DNA from 4 places in the Nocardia sp. NPDC055002 genome. Region 4 is predicted to be linked to each of the others. Evidence: riboswitches for the same ligand, from Rfam matches in the RefSeq annotation. Region 4 holds a riboswitch; each other region holds the start of a gene.
What was found. A riboswitch is a leader RNA that binds a small molecule or an ion and turns the genes downstream of it on or off. The one in region 4 is predicted to bind S-adenosylmethionine.

Region 1: it holds a riboswitch for S-adenosylmethionine, as region 4 does, so the genes downstream of both, ACWF99_RS13470 (bifunctional o-acetylhomoserine/o-acetylserine sulfhydrylase) here and ACWF99_RS29115 (amino acid ABC transporter permease) in region 4, are expected to answer to the same signal.
Region 2: it holds a riboswitch for S-adenosylmethionine, as region 4 does, so the genes downstream of both, ACWF99_RS21470 (rhodanese-like domain-containing protein) here and ACWF99_RS29115 (amino acid ABC transporter permease) in region 4, are expected to answer to the same signal.
Region 3: it holds a riboswitch for S-adenosylmethionine, as region 4 does, so the genes downstream of both, ACWF99_RS16475 (aminotransferase class V-fold PLP-dependent enzyme) here and ACWF99_RS29115 (amino acid ABC transporter permease) in region 4, are expected to answer to the same signal.

What each region holds. Positions count from the first base shown of each region.
Region 1 covers NZ_JBSGWE010000003.1:249,649-253,021, reverse strand. The annotation lists gene metX (homoserine O-acetyltransferase MetX) at 1-279, opposite strand, end outside; gene ACWF99_RS13470 (bifunctional o-acetylhomoserine/o-acetylserine sulfhydrylase) at 276-1,592, opposite strand; SAM riboswitch class IV at 1,675-1,785, opposite strand; gene ACWF99_RS13465 (TetR family transcriptional regulator) at 1,850-2,572, opposite strand; gene ACWF99_RS13460 (MFS transporter) at 2,707-3,373, shown strand, end outside.
Region 2 covers NZ_JBSGWE010000005.1:70,556-73,928, forward strand. The annotation lists gene ACWF99_RS21460 (FAD-dependent oxidoreductase) at 1-1,277, opposite strand, end outside; gene ACWF99_RS21465 (Rv0361 family membrane protein) at 1,468-1,926, shown strand; SAM riboswitch class IV at 1,972-2,091, shown strand; gene ACWF99_RS21470 (rhodanese-like domain-containing protein) at 2,109-2,525, shown strand; gene ACWF99_RS21475 (O-succinylhomoserine sulfhydrylase) at 2,536-3,373, shown strand, end outside.
Region 3 covers NZ_JBSGWE010000003.1:912,255-915,627, forward strand. The annotation lists gene ACWF99_RS16470 (Uma2 family endonuclease) at 1-192, shown strand, start outside; gene ACWF99_RS16475 (aminotransferase class V-fold PLP-dependent enzyme) at 198-1,514, opposite strand; SAM riboswitch class IV at 1,556-1,670, opposite strand; gene ACWF99_RS16480 (class I SAM-dependent DNA methyltransferase) at 1,843-2,547, shown strand; gene ACWF99_RS16485 (AAA family ATPase) at 2,785-3,373, shown strand, end outside.
Region 4 covers NZ_JBSGWE010000009.1:89,220-92,592, forward strand. The annotation lists gene ACWF99_RS29105 (glycosyltransferase family 2 protein) at 1-620, shown strand, start outside; gene ACWF99_RS29110 (hypothetical protein) at 714-1,559, opposite strand; SAM riboswitch class I at 1,713-1,806, shown strand; gene ACWF99_RS29115 (amino acid ABC transporter permease) at 1,917-2,927, shown strand; gene ACWF99_RS29120 (amino acid ABC transporter ATP-binding protein) at 2,924-3,373, shown strand, end outside.

The sequences.
Region 1 (3,373 bases), on a different contig from region 4:
GCCGGGCCCGACCATGCCCTCCCACCAGCCGGGCGCCCCGTCGGGCCCACCGACGACATGGGAGTCGCCGGTGAGCGCGTGTTCGACGAGCACCACATTGTCCAGCGTGGGCGAGAGCTCGCCCCAGCGTTGCACCGCCAGCCGCACATCGGGGACGACGGCGCCGTTCTCCAGCGCCACATCCCCGATGGCGACCACGCCGACGCGCCCGTCCGGCGGTGGCAGCAGGGCCACCCCGGTTCCGGGTCGGGCGATCGGCGATTCGGTGCTCACAGTCACGTCGTCGCCGCCGCGAACCCGGCCCGCAGATCGGCCAGAATGTCGTCGATTCCCTCGATGCCCACCGCGAGCCTGACCAGGCCGGGAGTGACGCCGGCCGCCAGCTGCTCGTCGGGCGTCAACTGCGAGTGCGTGGTCGACGCCGGGTGAATCACGAGTGAACGCACATCACCGATGTTAGCTACATGGCTGTGCAGGCTGAGCGCGTCCACGAACTTCTTGCCCGCATCGACACCGCCGGCCAGCTCGAAGGCCACGATCGCGCCCGCACCCTTGGGTGCCAGCTCCTTGGCTCGCGCGTGCCAGGGCGAGGACTCGAGGCCCGCGTAGAACACCGCGTCGACGCCCGGCTGCTCGGCGACGAACTTCGCGACCGCCTCGGCATTGCTGACATGCCGTTCGACCCGCAGGCTCAGCGTCTCGATGCCCTGGGCGATGAGGAACGCGTTGAACGGCGAGACCGCGGCACCCAGATCGCGCAGCAACTGCACGCGAGCCTTCAGCGCGAACGCGGGCGCGCCCAGATCGGCGAACACCGCACCGTGGTAGCTGGGGTCGGGCTCGGTGAAGCCGGGGAAGCGCGCGTTGCCGTCGGCGTCGCGCACGGTCCAGTCGAAGGTGCCGCCGTCGACGATCACGCCCGCCACGGCCGCACCGTGACCACCCAGGTACTTCGTCGCCGAATGCACGACGATGTCGGCGCCGTGGGCCAGCGGCTGGATCAGGTAGGGGGTCGCGACGGTGTTGTCCACGATCAGTGGAAGGCCGTTCGCGTGCGCGACACCGGCGATACCGGGAATGTCGAACACCGCGCTGCTCGGGTTGGCGATGGTCTCGCCGTAGAACGCCTTGGTGTTCGGCTGGATCGCGGCTTCCCACTGCGCGAGGTCATCGGGATCCTCGACGAACGAGACCGTGATGCCCAGCTTGGGCAGCGAGTAGTGGAAGAGGTTGTAGGTGCCGCCGTAGAGGTGCGGGCTGGACACGATGTGGTCGCCCGCGCTCGCCAGGTTCAGGATCGCGTAGGTCTCCGCGGCCTGGCCCGAGGCCAGCAGCAGCGCCGCGACGCCACCTTCGAGCGCGGCCACGCGCTGCTCCACCGCGTCCTGGGTGGGGTTCATGATCCGGGTGTAGATGTTGCCCGGCTCGGCGAGACCGAACAGCGCGGCGGCGTGATCGGTGTCGCGGAAGGTGTAGGAGGTGGTCTGGTAGATCGGCAGGGCCCGCGCGTTGGTGCTCGCGTCGGGGGCCTGGCCCGCGTGGACCTGCTTGGTCTCGAAGGACCAGTTCTCGGGCAGGGAAGAGTCAGTCATGTCGTGCTCCAAATGGGTGTCAGCCGGGGGATCTCGTCAACTGGGTCGGATCGACTGGCAACAACACATGGGGGCCTCCTGCAGTGCGCGCTTGCTCTCGACTTTCGAGAGCCCGGTCATCACCCGGAGCACCCCACCGCAGCTGGAGGGTTGCCGACCAGCGAGCCGGGGCTTGGCGCTGGTACTCATGACCTTGCCGTCATGTTAACCGGAGATCTCCCGCGGGCGGAAACTTCCCCCGCATTTCCCGCCGAAGATCACTCGTTGGACGGTGTGCCGAAGCCTGGCGTGTCGTCCACCGGTGCGCCGCAGACCTGCCGTAAGCCGTGGTAGGCGCGCAGCACGGCGTCCCGAGTGACCCGGACAGCTACCGCCGGTGACCCGCTCAGCAAGGCTTGTTCGGTGTCGGCGACGGAGAGGTGGCACAGCATCTGCCAGATCCCGGCCACCAGCTTCACCGTGAAGTCGTCCGGTGACGTGCCCATCCGTTGCGCGAGCTCGGTGCACACCGCGACGTTCTTCTTCTCCGCGTATTCCAGCGCGCGGGCGTTGACCGACTGGCTGGTGCGCATGATGCGCTGCATCTGCAGGAATTGGCGGATGAACCGGATGCCGTCCGCGTCCGCCTCGGCCTGGACCACCGTCAGGTAGGCGCCACACAGTGCCTGGAGTTCGTTGCCGGTGTTCGGCTGGGAGCGCAGCGCGACGGCGACGGAGACCCCGAAGTCGTCGATCGGGGCCAGCACGATGTCTTCCTTGAGCGCGAAGTACCGGTTGACGGTGCGCGGGGACACATCGGCACCCGCGGCGATCTGCTCGACCGTCGTCGCGTCGAACCCTTGGCTGTCGCACAGGTCGAGTCCGACCGCCACGATCGCGGCCTTGGTCTGGAGCTTCTTGCGCTCGCGCAGGCCCAGCGGCGCGCCGGCAGCCGGTTCGGTCGTCCGGTCGGCGCTGATCGGAGTGGTCGAGTCCAGCATTCCCTCAGCCTACCGTGTCGGCGGCTCTATCTGTCCAAGTAGGCCAATTGGCGCATTCAGACATTTTTCTCTTGACGCCAATTGTCTTGCAATGCCAGGATTGATCCACGCCAATCGAGCGACGAGGAGTCCTGGTGACCGGCACCGAGATAATGACGAAACATGTTGATCAACAACAGAATTCGATGCGGTGGTGGGCGTTGGTCGTGCTCTCCGCCGCCCAGTTGATGGTGGTGCTCGACGCCACCGTGATCACGATCGCCCTGCCCTATGCCCAGCGCGACCTGGGGATCAGCGACGGCGACAAGCAGTGGGCGCTCACCGCGTACACGCTCATCTTCGGCGGCCTACTGCTGCTCGGCGGACGGATGGCCGACTACCTGGGCCGCCGCCGGATCTTCCTGGTCGGCTTGGTCGGCTTCGCTGCCGCCTCGGCGCTGGCCGGGCTCGCGCAGACCGGGCCGCAGTTGTTCATCGGCCGAGGTCTACAGGGTGCGTTCGCCGCGCTGCTCGCCCCCGCGGCCTTGTCGCTGCTGTCGGTGATCTTCACCGATGTGCAGGAGCGGGCCCGCGCGTTCGCGGTCTTCGCCGGCATCACCGCCGGTGGCATCGCGTTCGGGCTGATCGTCGGCGGCGCGCTCACCGAGTTCGCGTCGTGGCGATGGACGCTGCTGATGAACACGCCGATCGCGCTCATCGCGGTAGCCGGTGCGGTGGCGGTGATCACGCGCGATATCCCGGTGCCGAGAACCGGCGGCTACGACCTGCCCGGCGCCGTCACCGTGACATTCGGCTTGGTGT
Region 2 (3,373 bases), on a different contig from region 4:
CAGCCCGCCCAGGTGGTGAACGGGATGCCCTTGCCCTCGAGGAACTCGGTGACGGCGTCGAGCTCGGGCTTCGGCGCGGGGGCGAAGGCCTTGGCGTCGTCGAGCAGGCAGGCGATGGTCTCGTTGGCGTCGCCCTTGGTGTGGCCGATGAGGCCGACCGGGCCGCGCTTGATCCAGCCGGTCACGTAGGTGGCGGGCATGAATCGGGCGTCACCTTCGGCGGTGTCGTCGGCGATCACGCGGCCGGCCTCGTTGGGCACCGTGCCCGCCTGATCGTCGAACGGCAGCTGGGTGACGTTCTGCGAGAGGTAGCCCACGGCGCGGTACACGGCCTGGATGTCCCAGTCGGTGAAGTTGCCGGTGCCCTTGACGTTGCCGGTGCCGTCGAGCTGGGTGCGTTCGGTCTTCAGGCCGACGACCTTGCCGTCGGCACCGAGGATCTCCGAGGGCGATTCGAAGAAGTGCAGGAACAGCTTGTGCGGGCGGTCGCCGTGGTCGCGGATGGCCCACTGCTCGAGGGTGTTGGCGACCATGTCGACCTGCTTGGAGTTACGGCGTGCGGCTTCGGAGCCTTCGTCGTAGTCGATGTCCTCGGGGTTGACGATGACCTCGATCGTCGGCGAGTGGTCGAGTTCGCGCAGCTCGAGGGGCGTGAACTTGGCCTGCGCGGGGCCACGACGACCGAACACATGGACCTCGAGGGCCTTGTTGGCCTTGAGGCCTTCGTAGACGTTCGGCGGGATCTCGGTCGGCAGCAGTTCGTCGCCGGTCTTGGCGAGTACGCGGGCGACGTCGAGGGCGACGTTGCCGACGCCGAGGACGGCGACCTTCTCGGCCTCGAGGGGCCAGGAGCGGGGGACGTCGGGGTGGCCGTCGTACCAGGACACGAAGTCGGCGGCGCCGTAGGAGCCGTCGAGGTCGATGCCGGGGATGGCCAGGGCGCGGTCGGCGTTGGCGCCGGTGGAGAAGATGACCGCGTCGTAGAACTGGCGCAGGTCGTCGAGGGTGATGTCGGTGCCGTAGTCGATGTTGCCCAGCAGGCGGACCTGGTCTTTGTCGAGGACCTTGTGCAGGGCGGTGATGATGCCCTTGATGCGGGGGTGGTCGGGGGCGACGCCGTAGCGGATCAGGCCGAAGGGCGCGGGCATGCGCTCGTAGAGGTCGATGCTCACGTCGGCATCGGACTTCATCAACGCGTCGGCGGCGTAGATACCGGCCGGTCCCGCACCCACGATCGCAATGCGAAGTGGGCGAGTCGCTGCACTCTGTTCGGTCATTTCTACGCGCACCCTTTGGTCGAGAACTGATTTGACGGCGTCAACTTAGCTTAGGCTAAGTCGGACATCCGCTTACTGGCAGCTGCCATCGACGTCGGCAGCCGACCGCAATCAAGGCGATTCTAGCTGCGGCGTTGCAGCCACCCGGCGCGCGGTGTAGCTGCCCGCGCGGGTCTGTCAGGATTACAGCATGAACGAGGAGCAAACAGGCTCGGATGACCAGCCCGTAGTGGTGGATCAGACCGACAAGCGTTCCATCGTCCCGTTCGTCGCGGCCGCGGTGATCGCGATCATCGTGCTCATCGCCATCGTGGCGGGTGGACTGCTCTCACCCGCTGAGAAAAATGTCACAGAGGCCGACCGTCTCGCGGCCGCCGTCACCAACTATATCGACGCGCGCTCGCGCAGCGACCTCCGTCCGCCGACGGGCGTGGCCTGCCCCGGCTTCAGCGAAGAGACCTCCGGCCTCGGCGAACAGCTCGGTGGCCCGAAATCCACTGTCACGATCGACGGCAAGGGTTTCGAGAACGCCACCGTCAACGGTGACCGCGCCAAAATCGACGCGGCGCTCGTGGTCAACGGCAACCCGGCGGCGAGCAACTGGAAACTGACCCGCGTGGACAGCGCGTGGCTGGTGTGCTCGTTCTGAATCGTTTGACACGATGACCGGTGCCGAGGCAATCTCAGATCGCAAGGTCATGAGTGCCAGCGTCAAGCCCCGGCTCGCTGGTCGGCAACCCTCCTCCGCGGTGGGGTGCTCCGGGTGACGACCTGGCCGTGTGTTCGGGGATTTCCGGCACGGCAAGAGCGGATTCACGCAGGAGGATCGACATGACTTACGCCGGCGACATCACCCCTGAGAAGGCGTGGGAGCTGCTCACCGAGCACCCCGGCGCCGTGCTGGTCGACGTGCGCACCGAAGGTGAGTGGGCACACATCGGCATTCCCGACACCAGTTCCATCGAGCGCCCGGCCCACTTCATCGAATGGGTCGACGGCACCGGCACCCGCAATCCCGAGTTCGGCGCGCAGCTCGAGAAGGCACTCGCCGGTCGCCCCGACGACGCACCCGTGGTGTTCCTGTGTCGCTCCGGCCAGCGTTCCGCGCATGCGGCGAACCTGGCGACGGCGGCGGGCGTGGCGCCGTCCTACAACGTGCTCGACGGTTTCGAAGGTGGTCCCGACGCGTTCGGTCAGCGCGGCAGCACCGGTTGGCGCGCTGTCGGCCTGCCGTGGCGTCAGGCATAAGGAGAAAAGCATGATCACCGGTGGTTCGTTCGACAAGCCACTGCCCGAAGGCGTCGGTCCCGGCACGCTCGGCGTGCGTGGCGGCCTGCGCCGTTCCGGCTTCGACGAGACCTCCGAGGCGCTGTATCTGACCTCGGGTTTCGTCTATGAGAGCGCCGAGGCCGCCGAGGCCGCGTTCACCGGCGACGTCGAGCATTTCGTCTACTCCCGCTTCGGCAACCCGACCGTGGCCATGTTCGAGGAGCGCATCCGCCTGCTCGACGGCGCCGAGGCGGCCTTCGCGACCGCGTCCGGCATGTCGGCGGTGTTCACCGCGCTCGGTGCCCTGCTGAAGGCGGGCGACCGTCTCGTCGCCGCCCGCAGCCTGTTCGGATCCTGTTTCGTGGTCTGTAACGAGATCCTGCCGCGCTGGGGCATCGAAACCGTCTTCGTCGACGGCGACGACCTCGACCAGTGGGAGCAGGCCCTGTCCGTCCCCACCCAGGCCGTGTTCTTCGAGACCCCCGCCAACCCGATGCAGACCCTCGTCGATGTCCGCAAGGTCACCGAGCTCGCCCACGCCGCGGGCGCGAAGGTGGTGCTGGACAACGTCTTCGCCACCCCCCTGCTCCAGCGCGGCTTCGAACTCGGCGCCGACGTGGTGGTCTACTCCGGCACCAAACACATCGACGGCCAGGGTCGCGTCCTCGGCGGCGCCATCCTCGGCGCCCAGGACTACATCGACGGCCCCGTCAAAACCCTGATGCGCCACACCGGCCCGGCCCTGAGCCCCTTCAACGCCTGGACCTTGCTCAAGGGCCTGGAAACCATGCCGTTGCGCGTGCGCCACTCCACCGAGTCGGCCCTGC
Region 3 (3,373 bases), on a different contig from region 4:
CTGGTGGTCGAAGTGGTTTCACCAGCGACGGTTACCGCCGATTGTGTGGACAAGCGAGCGGAATACGCGCGCGCGATCGCCATCACTGATCCGCTCGGCGTCACCATCACCTGGGACGCCCTCGACGGGGAACGAATATCGGCCGCCGAGAGCAGGTCTCGACGGCCGACGTCCGGTGAATCTCGCCTGTGACGAGTTCAGCCGATCAGGCAGGGGGCGGCGCCTTCGGGGGAAGAGGCGCTGAGGGGACGGGTTTCGGGGGTCGGGTTCCAGTGGCCGTCGGTGGCGGCATAGTTCCAGGTGGGACCGTGGCTGACCAGGGTGGCTACCGCGCTGATCAAGCGGTCCACGTCGGCGGCGGTGGTGCCGAGGCCGATGCTGGCTCGGAGGGCGGCGTCGAGGCCGAGGCTCGCGAGGAGGGGGTGCGCGCAGAAGCGGCCGTCGCGGACGCCGATGGCATGCTCGGCGGAGAGGTACGCGGCGACTTTGCCAGGGGCGACATCGGCGATCGTGAAGGCGACGATGCCCACACAGTCGGGGCTGTCGGACCAGATACCGACCAGGTCGACGCCGGGGATCGCGGACAGGCCGTCACGCAGCCGGTCGGCCAGAAAGCGCTCGTGCGCGACGAGTTCGGTGGGGTCGATGGCGGCGAGCGCATCGCAGGCGGCGGCAATAGCGGCCGCACCCAGGACGTTCGGCGAGCCGGCTTCGTGCCGCTGCGGCGCGCACGCCCATTCGACCTCTGTCACACCGACATTGCGCACCGCACCACCACCGGCCAGGTAGGGCTCACCCTCGTCCAGCCAGTCCCGCCGGCCGACGAGCACACCCGAACCGAACGGCGCGTACAGCTTGTGCCCGGAGAAGGCGAGGTAGTCGATCCCGGTCTCGCGCAGGGAGATCCGGCGATGCGGAGCCAGCTGAGCGGCGTCGACGAGGATGCGCGCACCACACAGATGGGCGATGGTCGCGAGCCGTTCCAGCGGCAGCACCTCACCGGTGACGTTGGACGCACCGGTCACCGCCAGCAGCGCGGCAGGCTTGCTGCACAGCTCGGCGACGACACGCTGAATCGTCTCCTCGACCGTGGCGGCGGCCCGCACGACGCGACGACCGTGCTTCGCCCACGGCAGGAAGTTGGCGTGGTGCTCGATATCGAGTACCACGGTCTCCCCCGGCACGCACCCGGCCAGCAGGTTCAGCGAATCGGTGGTGTTACGCGTGAACACCACGACCTGGTCGTCGTCGGCGTCGAGGAACCGGGCAACGGACCCACGCGAAGCCTCGTAGCACTCGGTGGAGATCCGCGAGGCGTATCCCGCGCCCCGGTGCACGCTGGCGTAGAACGGCAGCAACTGCGAAATCCGGTCGGTGACCTGCTTCAACGCCGGCGCACTCGCCGCGTAGTCGAAGTTGGCGTAGGAGCTGGTACCGCCCTGAACGAGCGGAACCTGCAGGTCGGCACCGGAAACGGCGGCGATGGCACAGGTGGGGTCGATTACAGCAGTCATGACGAAATCCCGTCGGCTCAGGGACCCGCTCCTGAAGAGGTGGCCCGCGCTTGCCGCGCCCAATTCGGACGTCAGCCTGGTCGTCACCCGGAGCACCCCACCGCGGAGGAGGGTTGCCGACCAGCAAGCCGGGGCTGAACGCTGGTACTCGTGACCTGCAACGAGAGTGACAGACGACCACCGGACCTGTCAACCACCGATCGTCGGCGCGCTCCGAGTCGACCCCGACCACCCACGGGATCTCCCGGTTCGGCGCGGCGGCCGGGCCGTCGCGGCCGCAGCGGGAAATCGGTTGTCCACGTGCGCTTTCCCTTGTGATACTCCGGAGATGCCTGCCTTCGCCGATTTCGACCGGCGCAACTACCCCACCGTCGATGTCACCACCGGTTACGACGGCTGGGCCGACACCTACGAGCGCACCGTGATGGACGAGATGGACGCGGCGCTGCTGGATCGGCTTCGCCGCCCGGATTGGGCGGGAGTGCGACAGGCGGTCGACCTGGGTTGCGGGACGGGGCGAACCGGCGCGTGGTTGCGCAGCCGCAGTAGCGCCGAGATCGACGGCGTCGATCTGAGCGCGGGCATGCTGGCCCGTGCCCGCGCCCGCGGTGTACACCGCACACTCACCAAGGCCGACGTGTGTGCCACCGAATTACCAAGCAGCACTTACGATCTCGTGATCTCCTCACTGATCGACGAACACCTGCCGGACCTGCGCCCGTTCTACACCGAGGCCGCGCGGCTGGCTGTCCCAGGAGCCACGTTCGCCCAGATCAGCTACCACCCACAGTTCATGATGGTCACCGGAATGCCGACGCACTACACCCCCGCTGGGGGCGATCCGATCGCGATCAGCACCCACCTGCACCTGCTGAGCGAGCACATCACCGCGGGCACCGACGCGGGCTGGGTCCTCACCGAAGCGGCCGAGGCATTGGTCGACGACGCCTGGCTCGCGGCGAAACCCAAGTGGGCCCACCTGCGCGGCCACCCGTTCACCATGGCGCTGGTCTGGACGCTCGGCACCGCATAGGCGCCGCGCCGCACGCTTCGAGGCACGCCCGAAGCGAAGGGAATCGCCCATGAGGGGGCGTGGCGGAACTAGCATCCGACGAAGGGAATCGCTGCGCTGAGGGCTCGGCAGATCAATGTGGCGCTGCGGGTGGGGTCCGATGTCAAACCGGTACACAAGGGGTGAACTTTGCCCGTGATGGACGCCGTACGATCGAGTGAAGCGAAAATAGTCCACGTAGTTGATCGGAAGAAGACCATGTCACACGCCTTGAGCTCCACTTCGGCGGACGTGAGCGCCGATCTTCCCGACGAATTCGTCCACCTGGCTAGGTTGGCGCTCGCCGGGCGCGAGCAGGATGTCGCAATGTTCGTGCGCCGGGCCGCGCGCCGCCACCGGCATGCCAGTCCCGAACTGGCCGATGCGCTGATCGCGCTGCTGCGCCAGAACCCCACGCGCGCCAATCCCCTACGCGCGGAGGTGGATACGCCGATTCCGGTCGACGGCGACAGCCGGCTGCCGCTGCTGCGGGTGATCCCGCCCGGCTCCACCGCCGAAGTGCCGATCCTGGCCGCCGAAACCTATGACGTGCTCACCCAGATCGTCGACGAACGCAAGCAGGCCGACCGGCTGGCCGCCGCCGATCTGACCCCGGCCCGCAGCTTGCTGTTCGTCGGTCCGCCCGGCGTCGGCAAGACGATGGCCGCAGCCTGGCTGGCCCACCAACTGTCGCTGCCGCTGGTGGTCCTGGACTTGGCGACCATCATGAGCAGCCTGCTCGGCAAGACCGGCACCAACCTGCGCCATGCCATCGACTACGCCAAGCAGCGGCCGTGCGTTCTGCTGC
Region 4 (3,373 bases):
GGGCTTCGACCCTGCCCGTCGGCCCCGCCAACCACAGCCTGCGCCCGTCCACCGCCGTAGCGTGCGGCCAGTTCCTGGCCGTCGACGCCGCGGCCTACCGCGCCGGCGGCGGCCACGCGGCCGTGGCGGCCAGCGCCACCGAGGACCTGGACCTGGCCCGCGCCATCCGCCGAGCAGGCCATCGCACCGCCCTGGTGACCGCGGGCCCCGCCGCGAGCACCCGAATGTATACCGGCACCACCGAACTCACCGACGGCTACACCCGCTGGCTGTGGTCGGCCTACGGCGGCCGCCGCGACACCGGCGCAGCCATCGGAATCCTCGCCGCCCTCGCCTACTGGATTCCCCCGCTGGCCGCGATCCTCGGCCGAGGCCGAACCCGCCGCGCGGGCCTGCTCGGCTACCTGGCCGCCGTCACCAGCCGCCTCACCGCCCGCACCATCGAAACCCGCAAGCCCCCCACCGGAACCGACCTCGCCTCAGCTGTGGCCCACCCCCTGTCAGTGGCCCACTACCTCAGCCTGTGGACCCGCTCCCACCACCGCCACCGCACCGGCCGCCTGCACTGGAAACAGCGCCCCCTGGTAACCCCCGAAGACCCGATAGCCCACCACGCCTGACCCGCAGTTCCGCGACGGCGCAGGCGCATCAGGGCCGCCGAGCGGGTGAAGGGCAGGCGCGCACCCGCTCGACACCGAGTCGAGCAACCACCCTCAAGCCACCTCGGTGATCCCCACCGTCGGAAAGAAGAAGCACGACCGCCCACCGTTGTCAGTAGTACCGAAAACAGCAGCCAACACAGTCCCCCGCCCCGTATCCACAGGCACAGCCCGCACACCCCCCACAGGAATAGCGGCGAAGAGAAAATCCCGAATAGCCGTCTCAGCAAGAGGCCGCAATTCACCAGGAACCTCAGCAGGCACCATCGCCCGCACAATGTCGGCAATCGACCCCATCGAGGCCATCCCCCCACGCCCGGTACTCACATTGAGCCACGCCACCTGCATCCCGGACGTCTTCGTAGCCGCGGTATCGGCCGCAAGCCCATAGGGCAGGAACGTGAACAGAGTCTGCCCGGATTTCACCGCGGACAGATCGAGCCCGGGTATCGGCAGTGTGTTGGCCGGCCACGGCCCCGGCACCGCCCCCGCAACAGCCGGAACAAGCCCCGCTCCGTCACCGCTACAGTTCGCCGCCACCGTCGGGTAGAGGAACGGCTGGATACCCAGCGCCTTCAGCGTCTCGACAACACTCTGATAGGCACCGAGAAGATCCCCCGCCCCCGCGGCGGGCGTGACACCGGGTGCGTCCCGAGTGACAGCGGGCGCCACCGGCACGGCCGGTTCGGCAACGGCCGACGGCACAGCCGACAGCAACGCAGCGGCGCAAACCGTCAGGGCGGTCAGTGCGGTGGAACGACGCGGCATGATCACGACGTACTCCTCATCGACGCAGAGAACCCCGACGCTACCGCCTGCGATGCGGGATTCCGGACAGGTGAAGTAACCGCCCGTTCGGCGCGTCGCAATTTCCCAGCGAACCCACCGATCGCCGCTCACCCCCGGTCCGCGGGTCCCCCACCACGCCGAACCGGGGCAATTGTGCCCGTGCTCGCGCCCGGTTCCAACCTCTGTGCTCACGCTGATTTCTACCGTTGTGGGTACCGCACATGTGCCACATGCTGATTCAGCTCGGGTCACAAAACCGGGGCGCAACCATCCAGAGCGACCGAGAGACCTGGCTCGATGACGTCGCAGCAACCCGCCCGTTTCGGGGTGTGGGTGCTTCTGCCGGGTTCGATGGAGGAGATTTTCGTGCTGTCTACCTGTCCGGCCTGAGCGCCGCCAGATCGCGAACCCGTTGCTGGCCGGGTGGAGGTCACTGTGCCTCGTTCCACTGTTTTCCGAAGGATTCCCATGACCGCGTCTGCCGTTTCCGGCGCCGAGACCGCGCCCGCACCGCCCGGCGACGCTCTCCCCGCCGATCCGGAATCCGGCGGCAAGGCGCCCGCCGGCGACCTGCCCCGGATCGCCGGGTCGTGGCACCCGTGGCGCTGGGTCGTCGCGGCGATCGCACTGCTGCTGGTGGCCCAGTTCGCGCACGGCCTGATCACCAATCCGGGGTGGGACTGGGGCACTTTCGCCCAGTACTTCACCGCGAAATCGGTGCTGGCCGCGCTCCGGGTGACCATCGAGCTCACCCTGTGGGGCACTGCCCTCGGTTTCGTGTTCGGCACCCTGCTGGCGATCGGGCGGGTGTCGAACAATCCCGTGCTGCGGGTGATCGCCTGGACCTATATCTGGGCTTTCCGTTCGATCCCGCTGATCGTGCAGCTGCTGTTCTGGTTCAACATCGCCTACCTGTATCCCCGCCTGTCCGTGGGCATTCCGTTCGGCCCCGGCTTCTACGAGTTCGATGTCAATGGTGTGATCAGCGGTTTCACCGCGGCGGTGATCGGGCTGGCCCTGCATCAGGCGGCATATTCGGCCGAACTGATCCGGGCGGGTCTGCTCGCCGTCGACGACGGTCAGCTCGAAGCGGCGGCGGCGCTGGGGATTCCGCGCTGGCGCCAGTTCCGCACGATCGTGTTGCCGCAGGCGATGCGCTCGATTCTGCCGAACGCGGCCAATGAGGTGATCAGCCTGTTCAAGGGCACCTCGATCGTGTCGGTGATGGCGATCGCCGAGCTGTTCTACCAGGTGCAGGTGATCTTCGGCCGCAACGGCCGGGTGGTTCCGCTGCTGATGGTGGCGACCGTCTGGTACATCGCGCTCACCACGGCGCTGTCGATCCTGCAGTACTACATCGAACGGCACTACGCCAAGGGCGCGCAGCGTGCGCTGCCGCCGACACCGTGGCAGCGGGTCCGCGCCAAGGTCACCGAGATCGCCGCCGGTGCGGCCGCACCCCGAGGAGCAACCCGATGACCGCAGCGGTGCTGGCGCGCGGAATCCGCAAGTCCTACAGCGGCACCGAGGTACTGCGTGGCGTGGATCTGGCGGTACGCGCCGGTGAGGTGGTCGCCGTGATCGGGCCCTCCGGCTCCGGCAAGTCCACGCTGCTGCGGGTGCTCAACCATCTGGAAGCGCAGGACGCGGGCACCGTGCACATCGACGGTGAGCTGATCGGTTACCGGCAACGCGGCAACATCTTGCGTTCGCTGCCCGACCACGCGGTGCGCGCCCAGCGCAGCCGCATCGGCTTCGTGTTCCAGCAATTCAATCTGTTCCCGCATCTCACGGTGCTCGACAATGTGGCGCTCGCCCCGGTCTCTGCGCAGCGGCGCCCACGCGGCGAGGTGGTCGCCGAGGCGAAACAGCTTCTGGAACGGGTAGGACTGGCCGATTTCGTCGACGCCTATCCCCGGCGGCTG